Regions from separate parts of the Pseudomonas sp. TE3-3-F2023 genome, predicted to be linked through region 3. Evidence: predicted binding sites of a transcription regulator. Region 3 holds the regulator's gene; each other region holds the start of a gene.
What was found. The regulator FliA, encoded in region 3, starts transcription of late flagellar genes. The targets are predictions, from matches to a motif close to CTAAAGTTTNNNNNNNNNNNGCCGNTAA.
Positions count from the first base shown of each region.

Region 1: V3314_RS14640 (methyl-accepting chemotaxis protein) is a predicted target of FliA. The motif match lies at 3,343-3,370, and genes of this name have one in related genera.
Region 2: V3314_RS26095 (methyl-accepting chemotaxis protein) is a predicted target of FliA. The motif match lies at 2,529-2,556, and genes of this name have one in related genera.

Region 1 is NZ_CP145113.1:3,238,786-3,244,607, reverse strand. Features, by position in the region: gene V3314_RS14655 (acyl-CoA dehydrogenase C-terminal domain-containing protein) at 1-613, shown strand, start outside; gene V3314_RS14650 (FecR family protein) at 883-1,890, shown strand; gene V3314_RS14645 (Na+/H+ antiporter family protein) at 1,901-3,220, opposite strand; gene V3314_RS14640 (methyl-accepting chemotaxis protein) at 3,481-5,625, shown strand; gene V3314_RS14635 (ABC transporter substrate-binding protein) at 5,731-5,822, shown strand, end outside.
Region 2 is NZ_CP145113.1:5,691,984-5,697,805, forward strand. Features, by position in the region: gene pcaG (protocatechuate 3,4-dioxygenase subunit alpha) at 1-542, opposite strand, end outside; gene pcaH (protocatechuate 3,4-dioxygenase subunit beta) at 553-1,272, opposite strand; gene V3314_RS26090 (neutral zinc metallopeptidase) at 1,499-2,386, shown strand; gene V3314_RS26095 (methyl-accepting chemotaxis protein) at 2,643-4,562, shown strand; gene ggt (gamma-glutamyltransferase) at 4,694-5,822, opposite strand, start outside.
Region 3 is NZ_CP145113.1:4,877,177-4,882,998, reverse strand. Features, by position in the region: gene flhA (flagellar biosynthesis protein FlhA) at 1-672, shown strand, start outside; gene flhF (flagellar biosynthesis protein FlhF) at 684-1,994, shown strand; gene fleN (flagellar synthesis regulator FleN) at 2,088-2,921, shown strand; gene fliA (RNA polymerase sigma factor FliA) at 2,918-3,658, shown strand; gene V3314_RS22440 (chemotaxis response regulator CheY) at 3,762-4,136, shown strand; gene V3314_RS22435 (protein phosphatase CheZ) at 4,157-4,945, shown strand; gene V3314_RS22430 (chemotaxis protein CheA) at 4,958-5,822, shown strand, end outside.

The DNA of each region.
Region 1 (5,822 bases), 1.6 Mb from region 3:
TGCTCAGCGCCTGGTGGCGCTGCTGACGCCGGTGGCCAAGGCGTTCTTCACCGACAACGGCCTGGAAAGCTGCGTACTCGGCCAGCAGGTGTACGGCGGCCATGGCTACATCCGCGAATGGGGCCAGGAGCAGCGGGTGCGCGACGTACGCATTGCGCAGATCTATGAAGGCACCAATGGCATCCAGGCCCTCGACCTGCTCGGGCGCAAGGTGCTGGCTGACGGTGGCCGGGCGCTGGCCAGCTTTGCCGCCGAGGTGCGGGCCTTCAGCGTGGATGCGCCATTGCACCGTGATGCCCTGCAAGCGAGCCTGGCGCGGCTGGAGGCCACCAGCGCCTGGCTGCGGGCGCGGGCCAGCGAGGATGCCAACCTGGTCAGCGCAGTGGCGGTGGAATACCTGCAGCTGTTCGGGCTGACGGCGTATGCCTACATGTGGGCGCGGATGGCGGCGGTGGCGTTGGCCAGGCGTGACGAAGATGCCGCATTTCATGGGGCCAAGCTTGCGTGTGCGGAGTTCTTCTTCCAGCGGGTTCTGCCGCGGGGGTTGGGGCTGGAGGCGAGTATTCGGGCGGGAAGTGGCAGCCTCTATGGTTTGGAGGCGGCGCAGTTCTGAGAGGCCATGGGGGCGCTTTGCGCCCCATCGCGACACAAGGCCGCTCCTACAGGGGAACGCGATTCCATGTAGGAGCGGCCTTGTGTCGCGATGGGCTGCAAGGCAGCCCCAACGATTTCAGCCATTGTTTTGCCTGCGCGAAGGGTTCTCAAACGCTGGAAAACCATCACCAATCCGACGAAAACCGGCTCAACTGATAGTCATTCGCCATTACCTCGGTTCTCGGGAGCCCTCCAGCAAGGGTAGAATGCGCAAAACCCGGAGCCGCAATGAACCACGACCGCCTCAATCCCAGCCCAGACGATGCCATCACCGACGCCGCCGCGCACTGGTGCATGCGCCTGCACGCCGAAGATTGCACGGTGACAGAGCGCGAGGCGTTCGCTCGCTGGCTGGCGGCCGACCCCCGGCATGCCGAGGAATACCAGGCGATGCTGGAAATCTGGCAAACCGCCGACCTGCTGCCGCGCAATGCAACCGTCATCGACTTCAACCCGCCCGTGCAAAAGGCCGCACGCCCGCGCAACTGGCGGCCGCTGGCATCCGCTGCCGCGATCGCCCTGGCGGTGCTGCCGCTGGCCGGCTGGGTGGGCTGGGAACAAGGCTGGCTACCCAATCACTATCAGCACTTCGAAGCCGGTGCGCACATGCAGACCGTGCAGCTGAGCGACGGCAGCACGGTGCAGCTCAACCTCAACACCGAGCTCACCTACCTCAACTACAAGGACCAGCGCCAGGTCACGCTCAAGCGTGGCGAGGCGTTCTTCAAGGTGCAACACGACAGCAGCCACCCGTTCATCGTGCATGCCGGTCGTGGCCAGACCCGCGTTACCGGCACCCAGTTCAACGTGTGGAAGTACCAGGACCAGGTCAAGGTCACCTTGGTGGAAGGTTCGGTGCTGGTATCCAGCGACGGCAGCGCCGGTGGCTACCGCCTGGGCCCGGGGATGCAGGCCAGTTATCACAAGGGCGACTTCGAGCCGCAACTGGAGCAGAGCGACGACTACGGCAACAGCCTGGCCTGGCGCGACGGCAAGCTGGTGCTCGACAACCTGAGCCTGGAACAGGCCCTGCCGATAATCAACCGATACCTCGCTGCGCCGCTGCTGCTGGCCGACGCCAGTACCGGCCGCATCCGCATCAGCGGCATCTACAACACCCGCGAGGTGGGGCGCCTGGTCAACAACCTGCCCAAGGTGCTGCCGGTCTACCTGACCCGCAGCAAGGACGGCAGCACCGTGCTCAACCGCATCTCGCCGCCGCCCGACAAGGGCTGACGCCCTCCCCCTACAGCGTCATCGCCGCCAGCCAGCCGAACGCCAGCAGTGGCAGGTTGTAGTGGATGAAGGTGGGCACCACGGTGTCCCAGATATGGTGGTGCTGGCCATCCACGTTCAACCCCGAGGTCGGGCCCAGGGTCGAGTCCGAGGCAGGCGAGCCGGCGTCACCCAGGGCGCCGGCGGTACCAACGATGCACACGGTGGCCAGCGGGTCGAAGCCCAGCTGCACGCACAGCGGCACGAAGATCGCGGCCAGGATCGGCACGGTGGAGAACGACGAGCCGATGCCCATGGTCACCAACAGGCCCACCAGCAGCATCAGCAAGGCACCGATGCCCTTGCTGTGGTCGATCCACTGCGCCGAGGTTTCCACCAGGCTGTTCACCTCACCGGTGGCCTTCATCACATCGGCAAAGCCCGAGGCGGCAATCATGATGAAGCCGATCATGGCCATCATCTTCATGCCTTCGGTGAACAGGTCGTCAGTGTCCTTCCAGCGCACGATGCCCGACAGCGAAAAGATCAGGAAGCCGACCATCGCGCCGATGATCATCGAATCCAGCCACAACTGGATGATGAACGCCGAGGCAATCGCCAACCCGGCCACCAGCAGGGTCAGCGGGTTGTACTGCACGCTCACCTGCTCCACCTGCTCGATGCGCGCCAGGTCGTAGTCACGCTTCTTGCGGTAACTGATGAATACCGCCAGCAACAGGCCGGCCAGCATGCCGGCCGCCGGGATGGCCATGGCGTGGGTGACATTCACGCCACTCACGTCGACACCCGCGCGGGCAACGTTGGCCAGCAGGATTTCGTTGAGGAAGATGTTGCCAAAGCCCACCGGCAGGAACATGTACGGGGTGATCAGGCCGAAGGTGATCACGCAGGCGATCAGGCGGCGGTCGATGCGCAGGCGGGTCAGCACGTACAGCAGCGGCGGCACCAGCAAGGGGATGAAGGCAATGTGGATAGGCAGGATGTTCTGCGACGACACCGCCACCACCAGCATCAGGCCGACCAGCAACCATTTGACCTTGCCGCCATTGGCATGACCCTGGCGGTCGATCATGGCCAGGGCGCGGTCGGCCAGGGCATGGGCCAGGCCGGACTTGGCGATGGCCACGGCAAAGGCGCCCAGCAGTGCATAGGACAGGGCCACCGTGGCCCCGCCACCGAGGCCGCCGTTGAAGGCCTTGAGCGTACCCTCGATACCCAGGCCGCCCACCAGCCCACCGGCCAGGGCCCCGATGATCAGGGCGATGACCACGTGCACGCGGGACAGGCTGAGTATCAGCATGATGCCGACCGCGGCGATCACTGCATTCATGGTTGGCTTACCTCATTGCGACAGAAAAAAAGCGCGCACTGTGAAGCAGTGAGCAGCAGATGTCAAAAGCGCCATGTTGCGGCGGATTACACAGAGGGCGGAAATTTAAATTGAATGTTTGAATAAAGAAAAAATGGGATGGGCCGATAGGGTGGGAAGGCTGGGAGATGCCTGGCTGGAGATTTCTTTCGCCTGTGAGATCGAGCGCCGCCCAGCCCCAAAGCCATAACCCTTACTGTCCAAAAAAAGGGACCCACCCCATGCCTTTGCGACAACTTTCCATCCAGTGGAAGATCACCCTGCTCGCCGGTCTCTGCCTGGCCGGCATCGTCACCCTGCTCGTCGGCCTGTCGCTGTACCGCATGGACCACAGCTCGGACCTGGTCAAGGCCAGCAGCATGCAGATGCTGACCGAGTCGGCGCAGTCGCGCATCGAGTCGCAGGGCGAGGTGCAGGCGCTGAACATCCGCCGCCAGTTCATGGACGCCTACCAGTACGGCGCCGGTTTCGCCCGCCAGGTGCTGTTCCTGCGCGAGCAGGCGGAAAAGCGCTTTCTCGATGCCTTCGACCTGCGCGAGGACATGACCCGCCAGGTGCGCGCCGCCCTGCAGGCCAACCCCGAGCTGCTCGGCCTGTCGCTGGTATTCGAGCCCAACGCCCTGGACAACAAGGACAGCCTGTTTGTCGGCAAGGCCGAACTGGGCAGCAACGAAACCGGGCGCTTCGCCCTGTACTGGTCGCAGCCACGTGTCGGCCAGCTGACGGCCATGGCCCTGCCCGAGCATGACATGGCCAACACCGAGATCGGCCCCAGCGGCCAGCCTGCCAATACCTGGTGGGTGTGCCCGCGCACATCCGGCAAGGTGTGCGTGGTGGAGCCCTACTTCTACGACATCGATGGCCAGCAGGTGCTGATGACCAGCATCGTCTTCCCCCTGGCAGTCGACGGCAAGGTGATCGCCACCCTGTCCATCGACATCAACCTCAACAGCCTGCAGGCCCTGAGCCAGGAGGCCAGCCGCAGCCTGTACGAAGGCCGCACCACGGTCGGCATTCTCAGCCCGGTCGGCCTGCTGGCCGGCTACAGCGCCGATGCCAGCAAGCTGGCCCAGCGCTTCGACCAGGTCGATACCGCCAAAGGTGCCGAACTGGTGCGCAAGCTGGCCGACGGCAAGATGACCATCGTGCACGGCCAGCAGCGCCTGAAAGTGCTGGCCGCGTTCCGGCCGATCCCGGATGCCCAGCCCTGGGGCGTGCTGCTGGATGTGCCGGAAAACGCCCTGACCGGGCCGGCCGAAGCGCTGAAACAGGAACTGGACGCGCTGAACACCAGCGGCACCCTGCTGGAACTTGGCCTGGGCCTGGCGGCGGCGGTTGCCGGCCTGCTGATGGTGTGGCTGATGGCCCGTGGCGTTACCCGGCCGATCCTCGGCGTGGCAAGCATGCTCAAGGACATCGCCAGCGGCGAAGGTGACCTGACCCGCCGCCTGACCTATCAGAAGCAGGACGAACTGGGCGAACTGGCCGGCTGGTTCAACCGTTTCCTCGACAAGCTGCAGCCGACCATCGCCGAGGTCAAACGCTCGGTGCAGGCAGCCCGTGGCACCGCTGACCAGTCTTCGGCAATTGCCACCCAGACCAGCGCTGGCATGGAGCAGCAGTACCGCCAGGTCGACCAGGTGGCCACTGCCTCGCACGAGATGAGTGCCACCGCCCAGGACGTCGCCCGCAGCGCCGCCCAGGCCGCGCAGGCCGCCCGCGACGCCGACCAGGCCACCCGCGAAGGCCTGGCGGTGATCGACCGCACCACCCACAGCATCGATGCCCTGGCCGCCGACATGAGCAACGCCATGGCCGAGGTACAGGGCCTGGCGCAGAACAGCGAGAAGATCGGTTCGGTGCTGGAGGTGATCCGCTCGATCGCCGAACAGACCAACCTGCTGGCGCTGAACGCCGCCATCGAGGCGGCCCGCGCCGGTGAAGCCGGCCGCGGCTTTGCCGTGGTCGCGGACGAGGTGCGCAACCTGGCCCAGCGGACCCAGGAATCGGTGGAAGAAACCCGCCAGGTTATCGAGGCCTTGCAGAACGGCACCCGCGAAGTGGTCGGTGCCATGGACAACAGCCACCGCCAGGCCCAGGGCGGCGTGCAGCAGGTTGGCCAGGCCGTCACCGCGCTGCAGCGCATCGGCCAGGCAGTGACGGTGATCACCGACATGAACCTGCAGATCGCTTCGGCCGCCGAGGAACAGAGCGCGGTGGCGGAGGAAATCAACAGCAACGTGGCAACCATCCGGGATGTCACCGAGTCGCTGTCGGGGCAGGCCAACGAGTCGGCGCGGGTCAGCCAGTCGCTGAACAGCCTGGCCAACCAGCAACAGGCGCTGATGGACCAATTCCGCGTCTGAGCCGTCTGCAGGCCGCTGCCAATCGCGTGCAGCGGCCTTCCTGCCGGGCCTGGAGCCGGTCGTCTACACTTGCGGCAACTCAGTAGCGCCACTCCAAGAGGCCCCATGAAAAAGATCCCGACGTTGCTGGCCGGCCTGCTGCTCGCCGTAGGCCTGGCCAGCACCGACAGCGCCGCCTCGGCAGAACGCAGCGAGCC
Region 2 (5,822 bases), 810 kb from region 3:
TTCCCGTCCACCTCGCAACGCTTGGCCACCAAGGTCTCGCGCCGCTGCGGCTGCTCGATCAGGTTGAGCACCGGGCACTTGGCATTGGCCTCGGCCTCGTCATCGAAATACAGGCGCGTGTGCAGGTGGATGTTGATCCCCCGGGCAAACAGGCTGATGTTGATGTGCGGTGCCATTGGCACACCGGCGGCGTTTTTCACCACACCTGGCTTCACCGTATGCGCCGTCCACTCACCTGCGTCAAAGGTGGTAGCCGTGCGGCCAAAGCTGTTGAAGGCGTTTTCCAGGTTGTAGGCATCCTGGTACTCACCGTTGGCGTCGGCTTGCCAGAGCTCCAGGAACGAGTCCCGCACCAAGTGGCCATTGCCGTCATACACGTGGCCGATCAGCAGAATATGCTCGCCGGGCGCGTCCGGCTTGGCCAGGCGGTTCCAGATTTCCTGGTCGCGGGTCGGGTTGCCGGCCGCTTCCAGGGCCAGGCCGATGTGCACGTAGGGGCCGGCGGTCTGCGAAGGGGTTTCCGGCAGCAGTTCGATTGGCATGGCGGGGTCCTCAGCAGTTTTCGAAGTGGGTCTTGCGCTGGCCGCGCAGCACGATGTCGAAGCGGTAGGCCAGGCAGTCCATCGGGTTGGCGTTGCTCATGTCGAGCTTGGCGATCAACTGCTGCACGGCTTGCGGGTTGGCGATCGACTTGACGATCGGGCACATCGGGATCAGCGGGTCACCCTCGAAGTACAGCTGGGTGATCAACTTGGTGGCGATCGACGGGCCGCTGATGGCGAAGTGGATGTGCGCCGGACGCCAATCGTTCGGGCCGTTGCGCCATGGGTACGGGCCCGGCTTGATGGTGCGGAAGCTGTAGTAGCCATCACGGTCGGTCAGGCAACGGCCGACGCCACCGAAGTTCGGGTCCAGCGGCGCCAGGTAGCGGTCGTTCTTGTGACGGTAGCGGCCACCGGCGTTGGCCTGCCACATTTCCACCAGGGTGTTCGGCACAGGCTTGCCGTACTGGTCGACGACACGGCCGGCGACGATGATTCGCTCGCCGATCGGCAAGCCGCCGTTGTTGAAGTTCAGCAGCAGGTCATGGTCATGGGCGCCGAAGCCCAGGTGGGAAAAGTCCGGGCCGGTGGTTTCGCTGATCGATTGCGGAATGCTGACCAATGCCTGGCGTGGCGAGCGGGCAATAGAAGTCTTGTAGTCAGGCGTAAGGGCTTTCGGGTGCCAGTTGCGATCACGGATCACGAAGCGGCTGTTGTCCTGGGCGGGCATGCCGGTTTCCTCTCTTGGAATTATGGAAATGCGCGGGGGGTGATTTGACACCCTTTCGCGGGCAAGCCCGCTCCCACATGCAGTTTCAGGCAGGTCGCGCGCAATGAATATTGAAATCAGCCACACCAAACATAACCATTTGGTTATGCATAAGCATCTTGGCCTGACACTCGCCGCCGTCGTGGACTAATCTTTGTCTTCTTGTTTCACGCTCCGGAGAGCATTCATGGATTGGCGAAAAGGCCGACGCAGCGACAATGTGGTCGATGCCCGAGGCGAAGGTGGTGGCGGCGGCATGCGTTTCGGCGGCGGCAAGGGGCTGGGGCTTGGTGCGGTGCTGCTGATTGTCGGCATCGGCTGGCTCACCGGCCAGGACCCGCTGCAGATTCTTGGCCAGCTCGCCGGCCAGATGGAGCAGCAACAACAGCAGGCGCCCAGCAGCGCGGGCGGCAAAGCCCCGCCGGCCAACGACCAGCAGGCCGAGTTCGTCGCCTCGATCCTGGGCGATACCGAAGACACCTGGAAAGCCCTGTTCGCCGAGGGCGGCAAGCAGTACCGCGACCCCAAGCTGGTGCTGTTCAGCGGCCAGGTCAATTCGGCCTGTGGCTTTGCCTCGGCGGCGGTGGGGCCGTTCTACTGCCCGGCAGACCAACGGGTCTACCTGGACATGTCTTTCTTCCGCGAAATGGAAACCCGCTTCGCCGCAGCCGGCGATTTTGCCCAGGCCTACGTGATCGCCCACGAAATCGGCCATCACGTGCAGACCCTGCTGGGCGTGTCGGCCAAAGTCGATGCCGCGCGCCGCAGTGGGCAGCGCATGGAAGGTGACAATGGCCTGCTGGTGCGCCAGGAGCTGCAGGCCGACTGCCTGGCCGGGGTATGGGCCTACCAGGCCCAGAAGCGCCTGAACTGGCTGGAACCGGGTGACGTCGAAGAGGCGCTGAACGCGGCCAATGCCATTGGCGATGACCGCCTGCAGCAGCAGGGCCGCGGACGCGTGGTACCGGACTCGTTCACCCATGGCACCTCGGCGCAGCGGGTGCGCTGGTTCAAGACAGGGTTTGCCGAGGGTGAGGTGAACCGCTGCGATACCTTCAGTGCACGCAACCTTTGAATAACTTCGCAAACCGACGCGATCCCTGTGGGAGCGGCTTTAGCCGCGAACACCGGCAAAGCCGGTGCCATCCACCGCGTCGCCCGCGAAGGGCTGCAAGGCAGCCCTCAATCAAGCCAGTTACAAATCTGCTGAAAAAGCGTTTCAGCTTCCTACATCACTGCCGATAACCCCTGCACGAATCAGCGGGCATCCAGAACAACAACGCCTGGCGATCGAAGATCAAGCGAGCGAAAACAACTTCTGGAGAGCGTGCATGAACAGCTGGTTCGCCAACATCAGCGTCAACCTCAAACTCGGCCTGGGCTTTGGCCTGGTACTGATCCTCACCGGCCTGCTGGCCCTGACCGGCTGGACCAGCCTGGGCAGCCTGATCGACCGCAGCAACTGGATGGGCGATATCGGCCAGCTCAACAAGGACCTGACCGACCTGCGCATTGCCCGCCTGCAGTACATGATCGCCAACGGCGACGATGCCGCCGCCGCCAACACCCAGACCAAGCTGGACGCCTTCAGCAAACAGCAGGCCTACCTGGCCAGCACCTTCAAGAGCCCGGAAAACATCAAGCTGCTGGGTGAACTGGGCGAGACCATCAGCGCCTACAAGGTGTCGCTGAACAAGATGCGCCAGGGCTACGACGCCACCCGCACCGCGCGCACGGCCATGGACGGTTCGGCCAGCCGCGCCGACCAGGCCATGGACGCTCTCAGCCAGGAAGTCATGGCGCGCCCCGAAGCCGACAGCGTGCGCCTGGCCCAGTATCAGTTGATCAGCAAGGCCCGCCAGCAACTGCTGCAGGTGCGCATCGATGTACGCGGCTACATTGCCGAAAACAGCGCCGCCAACGAGCAGGCCGCCCTGCGCCAGCTGGACACCGCCCTGGCCGAAATCGACAACCTCAAGCGCCAGCTGCCGGCTGAAGACACACGCCTGCAACAGTTCGAGGGCTCGGTGCTGGCCTACCGTGACGCCGTGCGCCAGTTCCGCGATGCGGTCGCCAACATCACCACTGCGCGCGCCGAAATGACCGTGCAGGGTGCCGACATCGTCAAGCGCAGCGACGCGCTGTACCAGATCCAGCTGCAGCGCCGTGACATCGAGAGCACCCAGGCCCGCAGCCTGCAGGCCATCGCCACGCTGCTGGCGCTGCTGGTCGGCGTGCTGGCGGCAGTGCTGATCACCCGGCAGATCACCCGCCCGCTGCGCGACACCATGGTGGCAGTGGAGAAGATCGCCAGCGGCGACCTCACCCAGCACCTGCGTGTCACCCGTCGCGACGAACTGGGCGTACTGCAACAAGGCATCGCCCGCATGGGCACCACTTTGCGCGAGCTGATCAGCGGCATCCGCGACGGCGTCACCCAGATCGCCAGCGCTGCCGAGGAATTGTCGGCTGTGACCGAGCAGACCAGCGCCGGCGCCAACAGCCAGAAGGTCGAGACCGACCAGGTTGCCACCGCCATGCACGAAATGGCCGCTACCGTTCAGGAAGTGGCACGCAATGCCGAACAGGCCTCGCATGCCGCCACCGGCGCCGATGACGAAGCCCGTGCCGGCGACCGCGTGGTGGGCGAAGCGATTGGCCAGATCGAGCGCCTGGCCGAAGACATGCACCGATCCACCGAAGCCATGAACCTGCTACAGCAGGAAAGCCAGAAGATCGGCAGCGTGATGGACGTGATCAAGTCGGTGGCCGAACAGACCAACCTGCTGGCGCTGAACGCAGCGATCGAGGCGGCGCGTGCCGGCGAGGCCGGCCGTGGTTTTGCCGTGGTCGCCGATGAAGTACGCGGCCTGGCCCAGCGCACACAGAAATCCACCGAAGAAATCGAAGAGCTGATCGCCAGCCTGCAACATGGGACCCAGCAAGTGGCTACGGCCATGCACGGCAGCCGAACCCTGACCGACAGCAGCGTCGAGCTGGCGCGCAAGGCCGGGGCCTCGCTGGAGAGCATCACCAGCACGGTGTCGAGCATCCAGTCGATGAACCAGCAGATCGCCGCAGCAGCGGAGCAGCAGAGTGCGGTGGCGGAGGAGATCAGCCGCAGCATCCTGAATGTGCGCGATGTGTCGGAGCAGACGGCGGCGGCCAGTGACGAGACGGCGGCGTCCAGCGTGGAGCTGGCGCGGTTGGGTGGGCAGTTGCAGACGTTGGTCAGCCAGTTCCGCGTCTGACCTGAAGACCCTGGGGCCGCTTTGCGGCCCATCGCGACACAAGGCCGCTCCTACAAGGGACAGCGATCTCCTGTAGGAGCGGCCTTGTGTCGCGATAGGAGGGCAAAGCCCTCCCAGCGATGGAACAGGTATTACTTGACGATCATCCCTACCCCACGCCCACGCGGATCCGAAGCGGTCTCCAGCTTCGTCCCATCAACCCGGATCGCCTGGATATCCCCCATCTCCCAGCCCTGGTCCTCCAGCACATAGCCCATCTTCTTCAGTTCATCGGCCACCGGCCCGGTCAGCGGCGCATAGCTGTCGAAGTAGATGGTGTCCTTGGGCAGCAACTGATGGTGCACGCGCTGCGCCGCCACTGCCTTGTCCAGCGGCATGCCGTAGTCGTACAGGTTGTTCATTACCTGGAAGATCGAGGTGAAGATCCGCGAGCCACCCGGTGTACCGATGACCAGCTCGACCTTGCCATCGCGGGTCATCAGGCTGGGGCTCATGGACGACAGCATGCGCTTGCCCGGGGCGATGGCATTGGCATCGCCGCCAACCACACCAAAGGCGTTCGCCGCCCCCGGCTTGGCGCTGAAATCGTCCATCTCGTCGTTGAGCAGGAAGCCGGCGCCTTTCACCACCACACCACTGCCGTAGTCGAGGTTGAGGGTGTAGGTGTTGCTGACCGCATTGCCCTGCTTGTCTACGATCGAGAAGTGCGTGGTCTGGTGCGGTTCCAGGCCAGGCTTGACCTTGTCGGTGTCTGAAATGGCCTTCGGGTTGACCTGCGCGGCGCGCTTGGCCAGGTAGTCCTTGGCCACCAGCTGATCCACCGGCACTTTGGTGAAGCCTGGGTCACCAAGGTAGTCGGCGCGGTCGGCGAACACGCGCTTCTCGATCTCGGCCAACAGGTGTATGTACTGCGCCGAGTTGTGCGCCACACCCTTGAAGTCCGCCGCGCGGTTTTCCTTGATGCCCAGCAGCTGTGCCAGGGCGACACCACCGGAGCTTGGCGGTGGCGCGGTGTACACCACATTGCCACGCCAGCTCACGGCCATCGGCTCACGCCATACTGCCTTGTAGTCCTTGAGGTCCTGCTTGGTGATCAGGCCCTTGTCGGCCTGCATCTGCGCCACCAGCAGGTCGGCGGTCTTGCCCTGGTAGAACTCGCTCACGCCCTTGTCGGCGATACGTTCCAGGGTCTGGGCCATTTCCGGTTGCTTGAACAGCTCGCCGACCTTCATGTTTCCGAAGTAGTCGTTGAAATTGGTC
Region 3 (5,822 bases):
GGCTACACCGTGGTTGACGCCAGCACCGTGGTGGCCACCCACCTGAACCAGATCCTGCAGAAGCACTGCCACGAGCTGATCGGTCATGAAGAGGTCCAGCAACTGCTGCAGGTGTTGGCCAAGGCATCGCCTAAACTTGCAGAGGAGCTGGTGCCGGGTGTCATTTCCTTGTCGGGCCTGCTCAAGGTGCTGCAAGCGTTGTTGTCGGAACAGGTGCCTGTGCGCGATATTCGCAGTATCGCCGAGGCGATCGCGAACAACGCCGGCAAGAGTCAAGATACCGCCGCACTGGTGGCGGCGGTGCGCGTCGGATTGTGTCGCGCCATCGTGCAAAGCATTGTCGGCGTTGAGTCGGAGCTGCCAGTGATTACCCTGGAGCCAAGGTTGGAACAGATTTTGCTCAATAGTCTGCAAAGGGCCGGGCAAGGTCAGGAAGACGGTGTTCTTCTGGAGCCGAGCATGGCCGAGAAGCTGCAGCGTTCGCTGATCGAGGCGGCCCAGCGCCAGGAAATGCAGGGCCAGCCGGCCATTCTCCTGGTCGCCGGCCCGATCCGCGCCATGCTGTCGCGTTTCGGTCGCCTGGCTGTACCGAATTTGCATGTTCTGGCGTATCAGGAAATACCGGACAACAAGCAAGTCACCATCGTTGCCACCGTGGGCCCTAATGGCTGAGGTAGGGGATAATGCAAGTTAAGCGATTTTTCGCCGCCGATATGCGTCAGGCCATGAAGCTGGTCCGTGACGAGCTGGGCGCCGATGCCGCGATCATCGGCAACCGTCGCATCGCCGGCGGTGTCGAGCTGACGGCCGCGCTGGACTACAAGCTGTCCGCCCTGGCCCCGCGTGTGCCCAACGCCGAACTGGAAGAAGAGCTGCGCAAGACCCATACGCGCATCGCCACCGCCCAGGCCGAGCTGGGTCACCGCCAGGACAGCAGCGACAACAACCGCCAGTTGTTCGCCGGGCAGTCGCTGACCGCCGCCGAGCCGTTGATCGAACCGCACGTCGATGCGCCCGAGGCCGCAGCTGCAGCCCCGGCGCCGGCACCGGTCGACCCGCGCCTGTTCGATGCCATGCGCTCCGAGCTGTCAGGCCTGCGCGAGCTGCTGGAAGTGCAGCTCGGCTCGCTGGCCTGGAACCAGTTGCAGGGCAGCAAGCCGCAGCAGGCCACTGTCTGGCGCAGGCTGCAGCGCATCGGCCTGTCCGGGCCGATCGCCCGTGAGCTGCTGGACCTGACTGCCGAGATCGACGAGCCACGCCAGGCCTGGCGCATGCTGCTGGCGCACCTTGCGCGGATGATCGAAATCCCCGAAGTCGAGCCGATCGAAGAGGGCGGTGTGATCGCCATGGTCGGCCCGGCCGGCATGGGCAAGACCACCACCCTGGCCAAGCTGGCGGCCCGCTACGTGCTCAAGTACGGCGCGCAGAACCTGGCGCTGGTGAGCATGGACAGTTTCCGCATCGGTGCCCAGGAGCAGCTCAAGACTCTGGGTCGCATCCTCAACGTACCGGTGACCTACGTCGACCCGGGCCAGTCGCTGGCTGCGGCGCTGGAGCCGCTGCTGCGCAAGCGCGTGGTGCTGATCGATACCGCCGGCCTGCAGGCCAGCGACCCGGCCCTGCGCATGCAGCTGGACACCCTGGCCGGGCGTGGCATCGCCGCGAAGAACTACCTGGTGCTGGCCACTACCAGCCAGAAGCAGGTGCTGACTGCCGCCTACCACAGCTACAAGCGCTGCGGCCTGGCCGGTTGCATCCTGACCAAACTCGATGAAACGGCGAGCCTTGGCGACGTGCTGAGCCTTGCCATCAGTCATGAACTGCCGGTGGCCTACCTGACAGATGGGCCGCGCATTCCTGACGACGTGCACCTGCCTCGAGGGCACCAGTTGGTCTCCCGCGCGGTCAATGTGCAGCAACAGGACGAGCCCAGCGAAGAGGCCATGGCCGACATGTTCGCTGATCTCTATCACAACCCACGGCGAGCGGGTTGATGATGAAGCGTGTGCAAGGTAGCTATGCCAAAGGGTACGCAGAATTGCCCTACGTGTGGCCTGAGTCCCAGCGAGACAAGGTAAAGAACAGACATGGGTAGCATGCATCCCGTACAGGTGATCGCCGTGACCGGTGGCAAAGGTGGCGTCGGCAAGACTAACGTTTCAGTGAACCTGTCCCTGGCGCTGGCCGAGCTTGGCCGCAGGGTCATGCTGCTCGACGCCGACCTGGGCCTGGCCAATGTCGATGTGTTGCTGGGCCTTACCCCCAAGCGGACCCTGGCCGATGTCATCGAAGGGCGCTGCGAGCTGCGCGATGTGATGTTGCAGGGCCCCGGTGGCGTGCGCATCGTGCCGGCTGCCTCGGGCACGCAGAGCATGGTGCACCTGGCCCCGGCCCAGCATGCCGGGCTGATCCAGGCGTTCAGCGAAGTCGGCGACAACCTCGACGTGCTGGTGATCGACACTGCTGCCGGTATCGGTGATTCGGTGGTCAGCTTCGTCCGCGCCGCCCAGGAAGTGCTGCTGGTGGTATGCGACGAACCCACCTCGATCACCGATGCCTACGCCCTGATCAAGCTGCTCAACCGCGACTACGGCATGAACCGTTTCCGGGTGCTGGCCAACATGGCGCAGAGTCCGCAGGAGGGCCGCAACCTGTTCGCCAAACTGACCAAGGTCACCGACCGCTTCCTCGACGTTGCCCTGCAGTACGTGGGCGCCGTGCCGTATGACGAGTGCGTGCGCAAGGCCGTGCAGAAGCAGCGCGCCGTATACGAAGCCTTCCCACGCTCCAAATGCGCGCTGGCCTTCAAGGCGATTGCCCAGAAGGTCGACAGCTGGCCGCTGCCGGCCAACCCGCGCGGCCATCTGGAGTTCTTTGTCGAGCGCCTGGTGCAGCCCACCAGCGCGGGACCTGTGCTATGAACGCCAGCGGTTTCAAGATGTACAGCCGGGCGTCGAAAGACGCCCAGTACGAGCTGATCGAGCGCTACGCCCCGCTGGTCAAGCGCATCGCCTACCACCTGCTGGCGCGGCTGCCAGCCAATGTGCAGGTCGAGGACCTGATCCAGGCCGGCATGATCGGCCTGCTGGAAGTGGCCAACAAGTACGACGCCAGCAAGGGCGCCAGCTTCGAAACCTACGCCGGCATTCGCATTCGCGGGGCCATGCTCGATGAAGTGCGCAAGGGCGATTGGGCACCGCGTTCGGTGCACCGCAACACCCGCATGGTCAGCGACGCGATGCGTGCGGTTGAAGCCCGAACCGGTCGTGACGCTAAAGATCATGAAGTTGCTGCCGAACTCCAATTGAGTCTCGATGATTACTACGGGATCTTGAACGATACCCTGGGCAGCCGCCTGTTCAGCTTCGACGACCTGCTGCAGGACGGCGAGCACGAAGGGCTGCATGAGGATGGCGCCAGTGGCCAGGTGGAACCTGCGCGTGGCCTGGAGGACGAGCGCTTCCAGGCTGCCCTGACCGAGGCCATCGCCAACCTGCCGGAGCGTGAGCGCCTGGTGCTGGCGCTGTACTACGACGAAGAGCTGAACCTCAAGGAAATTGGTGAGGTGCTGGGGGTCAGCGAGTCGCGGGTCAGCCAGTTGCACAGCCAGTGTGCCGCGCGCCTGCGCAGCCGCCTGGGGGAATGGCGGGCGCGTTGAGCCCGCTGTCGTTGCAGTCGTTTTCTACGTTGTACCGAATTGTGAATGCGCGCTCGGGGCCGAGCGCGTTTGAGACTGCTTGGAGGTCTACTTGAACAAAGACATGAAAATCCTCATCGTTGACGACTTTTCGACGATGCGGCGGATCATCAAGAACCTGTTGCGTGACCTGGGCTTCACCAACACCGAAGAAGCCGATGACGGCACCACGGCGCTGCCGATGCTGGAGAACGGCCACTATGACTTCCTGGTGACCGACTGGAACATGCCCGGCATGTCCGGTATCGACCTGCTGCGCAAGGTGCGTGCCCACGATCGCCTGAAAACCATGCCGGTGCTGATGGTGACCGCCGAAGCCAAGCGCGACCAGATCATCGAAGCGGCCCAGGCCGGCGTCAATGGCTACGTTGTGAAGCCGTTCACCGCCCAGGTGCTCAAAGAAAAGATCGAGAAGATCTTCGAACGCGTCAACGGCTGAGTCACGTCAGGGGGCGCGCCATGGATTCATCACAAACGTCTTTGGGCGAGTTCGAATCGACCCTGAAGAAGCATGCCCAGGAGCTGGTCGAAAGCCTGGAGCGTGGCCGTTTCGGCGAGGCGGTGCAGCTGATTCACGAGCTGAACCAGACCCGTGACCGCGGCCTGTACCAGGAAGTCGGCAAGCTGACCCGCGAGCTGCACAGTGCCATAGTCAGTTTCCAGATCGACCCGACCATGCCGCAGGCCGAGGAGGTGTCGCAGATAACCGACGCCACCGAGCGCCTGTCTTACGTGGTCAGGCTCACCGAGGGCGCGGCCAACCGCACCATGGACCTGGTCGAGGAAAGCACCCCGGTGCTCAACGACCTGGCCAGCGAGGCCGAGGCCCTGAGCACCGACTGGCAGCGTTTCATGCGCCGCGAAGTGGCTGCGCCGGAGTTCCGAGACCTGGTCAAGCGCGTCGACAGTTTCCTGACGCTCAGCGCCGAAGGTAACCGCAAGGTCGCCGGCCACCTCAACGACATTCTGCTGGCCCAGGACTATCAGGACCTGACCGGCCAGGTGATCAAGCGCGTCACCACCCTGGTCACCGAGGTGGAAAGCAACCTGCTCAAACTGGTGTTGATGGCCAGCCAGGTCGACCGCTTTGCGGGCATCCAGCATGACCACGATCAACTGCGCGCAGAAAAAGATCGAGAAAAACATCCGACTCGGGGTGAAGGTCCGCAGATTCATGCCGATAAGCGTGAAGATGTCGTGTCCGGTCAGGACGATGTCGATGATCTGCTGTCCAGCCTGGGTTTTTAAGGAGCACGTTTGATGAGCTTCGGCGCCGATGAAGAAATCCTCCAGGATTTCCTGGTAGAAGCCGGCGAAATTCTTGAGCAACTGTCCGAGCAACTGGTCGAGCTGGAAAGCCGGCCCGACGATGCCGACCTGCTCAATGCGATCTTTCGCGGTTTCCACACTGTAAAAGGGGGCGCCGGCTTCCTTCAGCTGAACGAGCTGGTGGAGTGCTGCCATATCGCCGAGAACGTGTTCGACGTCCTGCGCAAAGGTGAGCGCCGGGTCGACGCGGAACTGATGGATGTGGTGCTCGAGGCACTGGACACGGTCAACAGCATGTTTGGCCAGGTGCGCGAGCGCGCCGAAGTGACCCCGGCTACCCCCGAGCTGCTGGCCGCGCTGTCGCGCCTGGCCGAGCCGGGCGGCGCAGAAGCCGTCGAGGCGCCTGCCGCTGCGGCACCGGAGCCGGTTGCCGAAGCGCCGGTGGAAGAGCAGGACATCACCGACAGCGAGTTCGAACAACTGCTCGATTCGCTCGATGCGGTCAAGGCACAAGCTGCGGCCGACGAGCAGATGCAGGGCGAGACCGTCAGCGGCGCAGGTGACGAAATCAGCGACGCCGAGTTCGAGTCGCTGCTCGACCAGTTGCACGGCAAAGGCCAGTTCAGCGCCGAGGTTGCCGCGCAGCCGGTTGCCAGCGCGCCGGAAGCGGCCAGCGACGAAATTACCGACGCCGAGTTCGAATCGCTGCTGGACCAGTTGCATGGCAAGGGTACCTTCCAGGCCGATGCCTTGCCTGGTGCCAAGGCGTCGGCGCCTGCTGCAACTGACACCAGTGCAGCCAGCGATGAAATCAGCGAGCACGAGTTCGAGGCGCTGCTGGACCAGTTGCACGGCA